Regions from separate parts of the Rahnella perminowiae genome, predicted to be linked through region 3. Evidence: predicted binding sites of a transcription regulator. Region 3 holds the regulator's gene; each other region holds the start of a gene.
The links. The regulator sigma-54, encoded in region 3, starts transcription at its own class of promoters, with help from an activator protein. The targets are predictions, from matches to a motif close to GTTGGCACANNTTTCGCTNT.
Positions count from the first base shown of each region.

Region 1: a site for sigma-54 is predicted at 801-820, ahead of J1781_RS24495 (branched-chain amino acid ABC transporter substrate-binding protein). Genes of this name have one in related genera too.
Region 2: a site for sigma-54 is predicted at 1,163-1,182, ahead of glnK (P-II family nitrogen regulator). Genes of this name have one in related genera too.

Region 1 covers NZ_JAFMOT010000188.1:201,951-204,223, reverse strand. The annotation lists gene J1781_RS24505 (autoinducer binding domain-containing protein) at 1-297, shown strand, start outside; gene J1781_RS24500 (YgdI/YgdR family lipoprotein) at 360-575, opposite strand; gene J1781_RS24495 (branched-chain amino acid ABC transporter substrate-binding protein) at 989-2,113, shown strand.
Region 2 covers NZ_JAFMOT010000179.1:122,056-124,328, forward strand. The annotation lists gene J1781_RS14995 (SmdB family multidrug efflux ABC transporter permease/ATP-binding protein) at 1-901, shown strand, start outside; gene glnK (P-II family nitrogen regulator) at 1,244-1,582, shown strand; gene amtB (ammonium transporter AmtB) at 1,668-2,273, shown strand, end outside.
Region 3 covers NZ_JAFMOT010000185.1:109,680-111,952, forward strand. The annotation lists gene lptB (LPS export ABC transporter ATP-binding protein) at 1-153, shown strand, start outside; gene rpoN (RNA polymerase factor sigma-54) at 255-1,688, shown strand; gene hpf (ribosome hibernation promoting factor) at 1,712-1,999, shown strand; gene ptsN (PTS IIA-like nitrogen regulatory protein PtsN) at 2,098-2,273, shown strand, end outside.

The DNA of each region.
Region 1 (2,273 bases), on a different contig from region 3:
ATTATTGGAATGATTACAGTTTATTTGCACAAACTTAATAATCAATTTTTAAGGGATTTTAATAATAAACTTATTGATAAGGTAGGGAATTTAACGCCGCCAGCAATACTGACTGCAAGAGAACGTGAATGTTTGGTCTGGCTTGCGGAAGGGAAAACCAGTTGGGAAATAAGCCGGATTCTGTCAATTTCAGAAAGAACAGCAGTATTTCACATTAACAATTGCATGACCAAACTTGGGGCTAAAAATAGAGTGCAGGTGATAATGAAAGCCATGAGAGCCAATATTATTAAATAAAACGGGCCTGTCACTGGCAGGCCACATTTTGCCTTCGTGTCAGATGACTGGCCCCGTCTTACCTACTTTTTCACAATACCCGCAATATCATTGGTGTTCATCAGGTGATAATCGCCGTTCATGTCGGTATAGCTGGTCATGCCGGTATCGCGGTCACGATCCGGTTCACCGTGGGCGAAAAACTGGTCGCCGGATTTCGTATTAATCACATAATCGCTGGCACAGCCGGTTAATGCCAGGGCCAGAACCCCGGCCGTCAGGCAGAATAATTTCTTCATTGTTCAGCAGGTTCCTGTTGCAATCATTTGCCGGCATTACAAAACAAACTGCCGTAAGAAGCAAAGAATAAAAATGTCACTAAGCGTAATAGTGCGTGCAAAACCGCGATTGTGCACCAGCACGGTGCGATGTGATCCCGTCGTTGTTTCTGTGACTTGTTCGTAACGCTCTTGCGCCGCTATCTATACTCACATAACCCGTAACATTCTCAAAGGTTCTGTAACACTGGCAGATATTTTGCTTATGTCTCTTACCTTTGATGTTTTCACCCCTGGTGATAAGCGGGGAATCCTCAGTCTCAAGATTAAGCATTAAATTTCACATTTTCAGATGACGACTTCGTGTTGGTGTTTTTGCTACATGCGTTTTCCTTCACCCGTTTTGCATTAACTCAGTCCTAAGGATCATGATGATGTCGATGAAATTTATTAAAAGTCCTCTTTCTTTGTTGCTGGCAGGCTGTCTGGTCACGGCGTTTTCTGCGCGTGCGGATATCGTGATTGGCGTCGCCGGCCCGTTCACCGGCCCGAATGCCACCTATGGCGATCAGTACTGGCATGGTGCCACACAGGCCGCTGATGACATTAATGCCGCAGGCGGAATTAACGGCGAGAAAATCAAACTGGTGCAGGGTGATGATGCCTGCGAACCGAAACAGGCCGTTGCGGTGGCGAACCGTCTTGTTGATCAGGATAAAGTGCAGGCGGTTGTCGGGCATTTTTGCTCATCTTCTACCATGCCGGCGTCCGAGGTTTATAACGATGCCGGAATTATCGCCATCACACCGGGTTCAACCAACCCGCAAATCACCGAACGTGGCATGAGCGATATGTTCCGCATGTGTGGACGTGACGACCAGCAGGGGCAGGTTGCCAGCGATTACATCATTGACAAGCTGAAAGCCAAAAAAGTGGTCATTATCCATGATAAAGATACCTACGGGCAGGGGCTGGCGGATGCCACCAAAGCGGCGCTCAACAAGCGTGGCGTGAAGGAAGTGATGTACGAAGGGCTGTCGCGAGGTGAAAAAGATTTTAACGCGCTGGTCACCAAAATCAGTGCGCAGAAACCGGATGTGGTGTTCTTCGGCGGTTGCCATCCGGAGGCCGGTCCGCTGGTGCGCCAGATGCGTGAGCAGGGCGTGCAGGCCACCTTCTTCTCCGGTGACTGCATCGTGAACGAAGAAATGGTCACCGCCGCAGGTGGCCCGCAATACACCAACGGCATCCTGATGACCTTTGGTAAAGACCCGCGCCTGATCCCGGAAGGTAAAGCGGTCATCGATAAATTCCGTGCCAGCAAGTTTGAGCCGGAAGGTTATACCCTTTATTCCTATGCCTCCGTTCAGGCCATTGCCGCAGCGTTCAAAGCCACCGGCGGCAGCGATTCCGCCAAAGCCAGCCAATGGCTGAAAGCCAACAGCGTGGATACTGTCATGGGCAAAAAAGCCTGGGACAGCAAAGGCGATCTGAAAGTTTCGGATTACGTGGTTTATAAGTGGGATGACAAAGGCAAATATCAGGAAGTGAAAGAATAAAGCACGCTTATTTGCCATTTTGAACCCGGGCAGTGCTCAGTGACCTTACGTATTCCATGTACGCGACGGTTCTTGTGCGCTGACCGGGTCCGGACGGCTGTAGCGATAATGTTTTATTCGCTTTAATGAATGCGCCTTAGCCGGGCGCGGTCACAAAAAG
Region 2 (2,273 bases), on a different contig from region 3:
CGAGCCTCTGATTGAACTGACCTCACAGCAATCGATTATGCAGCAGGCAGTGGTTGCCGGTGAGCGTATCTTTGATTTGATGGACAGGACGCAGCAGCAGTATGGACCCGATGATAAATTGCTGACCAGCGGTGAGATTGATATCAAAGACGTCAGCTTTGCTTATCTGCCGGATAAATGGGTGCTGGAAAACATTTCTTTGCACGTCCCTTCACGCGGATTTGTCGCGTTGGTCGGGCATACCGGCAGCGGTAAAAGCACGCTGGCAAATCTGCTGATGGGCTATTATCCGCTAAACAAAGGTGAGATCCGGGTTGACGGGCGTAACCTCGCCGATTTATCGCATACCAGCCTGCGTAAAGGTATTGCGATGGTGCAACAGGATCCGGTCGTTCTGGCAGAGTCCGTATTTGCCAATGTCACGTTAGGCCGTGATATTGATGAAGCACAGGTTTGGCATGCGCTGGACATTGTCCAGCTCTCACCGCTGGTGCGCGAAATGCCCGAAGGTATCAATACGCGTCTGGGAGAACAGGGCAATAATCTTTCTGTCGGGCAGAAGCAATTATTGGCGATGGCGCGCGTTTTGGTGCAGGCACCGGAAATTCTGATCCTTGACGAGGCAACGGCCAATATTGACTCCGGCACAGAGCAGGCAATTCAGCGCGCATTACGGGCTATCCGTCAGCAGACTACACTTGTGGTTATTGCACACCGGCTTTCAACGATCGTAGATGCCGATAATATTTTGGTATTGCACCGCGGACAAGCCGTTGAGCAGGGTAATCACTTGCAGCTGCTGGCAGAAAAAGGCCGGTATTATCAGATGTATCAGTTGCAACTTGCCGGGCAGCAATTGGCTTCTGCCGGACAGATTACACCTGCAACAGAAAACGCATAATCTTATCCCGGTGCCGTCTCTCCGCGGTACCGGCTATCTTTTTTCCCCGGTTTTCTTTTCCCGTTTTTAGCTTTCCCCGCACTGTATTCATGCAGGCAAAACCTTTTTATCAATCCGGATGCACTAAAAAGCAGCGATGAGCACTTAAATGGTGCGAGCGCTGCTGTGCTGAATAGGATTTGGCAACTGTGCGCAGGGTCACGATTATTCTGAAAATGCCGTATTACGTGGGAATTGCATGAATCTGTGACCAATTTCAACTCTGGCACACCCTTTGCTTTATTCAATCCGTATCGGGCGTGAGTCCTCTCACGGCAGGCCCTTAATTCGAGGAGTGGCACAATGAAGCTGGTTACTGTGGTGATCAAACCTTTTAAGCTGGAAGACGTGCGTGAAGCGCTGTCTGCTGTTGGAATTCAGGGGCTGACCGTAACGGAAGTTAAAGGTTTTGGCCGTCAGAAAGGTCATGCAGAACTTTACCGTGGCGCGGAATACAGCGTGAACTTCCTACCAAAAGTAAAAATCGACATTGCTATCGCTGACGATCAGCTTGATGAAGTGATCGACGTGATCAGCAAAGCGGCCTACACCGGCAAGATCGGTGATGGCAAAATTTTCGTTGCTGAGTTGCAACGTGTTATCCGTATTCGTACCGGTGAAACCGACGAAGCAGCACTGTGATTTCAGGTTCTTTTCTCTCACACCAATCGGTTTGAGATAAATCAGATGAGAAAAAACAGTTTTGAGAAACAGGGGTGGGTTAATAATGAAAAAACTTTTATCCATGATGGGGCTTGGTGCAGTGGCTTTGCTGCCTTCGCTGGCCATGGCGGCAGCACCAGCAGCGGCAAACGGCGCTGATAATGCCTTTATGATGATTTGTACTGCGCTGGTATTGTTCATGACCGTACCTGGCGTAGCGTTGTTCTACGGCGGCTTACTGCGTTCGAAAAACGTTTTGTCCATGCTGACTCAGGTTATTGTCACCTTTGCTCTGGTCTGCGTTCTGTGGATCCTCTACGGCTACAGCCTTGCTTTCAGCGAAGGTAATGCGTTCTTCGGGGGTTTCAGCAACGTCATGATGAAAGGCATTGGACTGGATTCTGTGACAGGCACCTTCTCGCAGATGATTCATGTTGCATTCCAGTGCTCATTTGCCTGTATCACGGTGGCGCTGATCGTGGGCGGTATCGCTGAGCGTGTACGTTTTTCAGCGGTTCTGATTTTCACGGTGATCTGGCTGACTTTCTCTTACATCCCGATGGCTCATATGGTGTGGGCAGGTGGTTTCCTGGCTGCTGATGGTGCGCTGGACTTTGCCGGTGGTACTGTTGTCCACATTAACGCCGCAATTGCAGGCCTGGTGGGAGCG
Region 3 (2,273 bases):
ATCACTGACCATAACGTGCGCGAAACACTCGACGTTTGTGAACGCGCGTATATTGTCAGTCAGGGGAAATTGATTGCCCACGGCACGCCAGCCGACATTCTTGCTGATGAACAAGTTAAACGTGTTTATCTTGGTGAAGAATTCCGTCTGTGATCTGTGCCGCCGGAACCGTGCCTGTTTCCACCTACACTGAAACAGGCCGTCTCTGACAGAAGTGTTGCCGTTTTCACTCATCAACGGAATTAAGCCAAGATATGAAGCAAGGTTTGCAACTCAGACTCAGCCAACAACTGGCTATGACTCCCCAGTTACAACAGGCCATCCGCTTGTTGCAACTGTCCACGCTTGAGCTCCAGCAGGAGATCCAACTCGCGCTGGAGAGCAACCCTCTGTTGGAACAAACTGACCTTCATGAAGAAATCGACTCGGTAGAAGCCACCGACAGCGAGGGGTTAGACACCCGCGAGGCGCTCGAGCAAAAAGATATGCCGGAAGAATTGCCGCTCGACGCGACCTGGGATGAGATTTACACCGCAGGCACGCCGTCCGGTACCGGTAATGATTACAGCGACGACGAGCTGCCCATTTATCAGGGTGAAACCACCCAGACCCTTCAGGATTACCTGATGTGGCAGGTTGAGCTGACGCCGTTTTCTGATACTGATGCCGCGATTGCCACATCAATTGTCGATGCGGTGGATGACACCGGTTACCTGACCGTCTCCCTTGAAGACATCCTCGAAAGCGTCGGTGATGAAAACATCACGATGGAGGAAGTTGAGGCCGTGCTTAAACGCGTTCAGCGTTTTGATCCGGTGGGGGTGGCAGCACGTGACCTGCGCGATTGTCTGCTGATCCAGCTGTCTCAATATGCCACTGACACGCCTTTCATCACTGAAGCCCGTCTTATCATCAGCGAACATCTCGATTTGCTGGCGAACCATGATTTCCGCGCACTTATGCGATCAACCCGGTTAAAAGAAGATACACTCAAAGGAGCGATGCTTCTGATCCAGTCTCTGGATCCGCGTCCGGGTCAGTCGATCAATACCGGCGAATCCGAATACGTGATCCCGGATGTGCTGGTGCGTAAAGTGTCAGGGGTCTGGACGGTAGAACTCAATTCCGACAGCATTCCGCGTCTGAAGATTAACCAGCAGTACGCCGCGATGGGTAACTCCACACGCAGCGACAGCGACGGGCAATTTATCCGCAGCAATCTGCAGGAAGCCAAGTGGTTAATTAAAAGCCTGGAAAGCCGTAACGACACGCTGTTGAAAGTGACGCGCTGCATCGTTGAGCAGCAGCAGGCGTTCTTTGAACTGGGTGAAGAATTTATGAAACCTATGGTGCTGGCCGATATTGCCAGTGCCGTGGAAATGCACGAATCGACGATTTCACGCGTGACGACACAAAAGTTCCTGCACAGTCCGCGTGGTATTTTCGAACTGAAGTATTTCTTCTCCAGCCATGTCAGTACAGACAGCGGCGGCGAGGCATCGTCAACCGCGATCCGGGCGCTGGTGAAGAAATTAATCGCAGCGGAGAATCCTGTAAAACCGCTCAGTGACAGCAAGTTAGCAACCCTGCTTTCCGATCAGGGAATTATGGTTGCGCGCCGGACTGTCGCCAAATACCGAGAGTCTTTGTCCATCCCGCCCTCAAACCAACGTAAACAGTTAGTTTGACCTCAACAGAGAAGGAAGACATTATGCAGCTCAACATTACCGGACATCACATTGAGATCACGGATCCCCTGAGAGAGTTCATCACGTCGAAACTGGCTAAGCTCGAGCAGTATTTCGACAGGATTAATCAGGTGTATGTGGTGTTGAGCGTGGAAAAGGTGCAGAAAGTAGCGGAAGCCACTTTGCATGTGAACGGAGGCGAATTACATGCCACCTCGGAACATCAGGATATGTACGCAGCGATTGACGGGCTGGTTGATAAACTGGCCCGACAGCTGAATAAACATAAAGACAAACTGAAACAGCACTGACATTCATGTAGCCAACCCTGTGCTACAAACCTTCGGGCATCGGCTTGTGACCTTCGGGAAACGAGCCGATATAGCTTTAAGGGTGAAACAGCGCAAAAGTGAAAGATGACATGATTAACGATACTGCAATGCAATTAACGTCGGTGCTTAATGCCGAATGCACCAAAAGCGGCGTTCATTGCGCCAGCAAAAAACGCGCACTGGAAATCATCAGCGAGCTGGCCGCCAAACAATTAAATTTGTCGCCACAGGTGATTTTCGACGCTATTTTGAC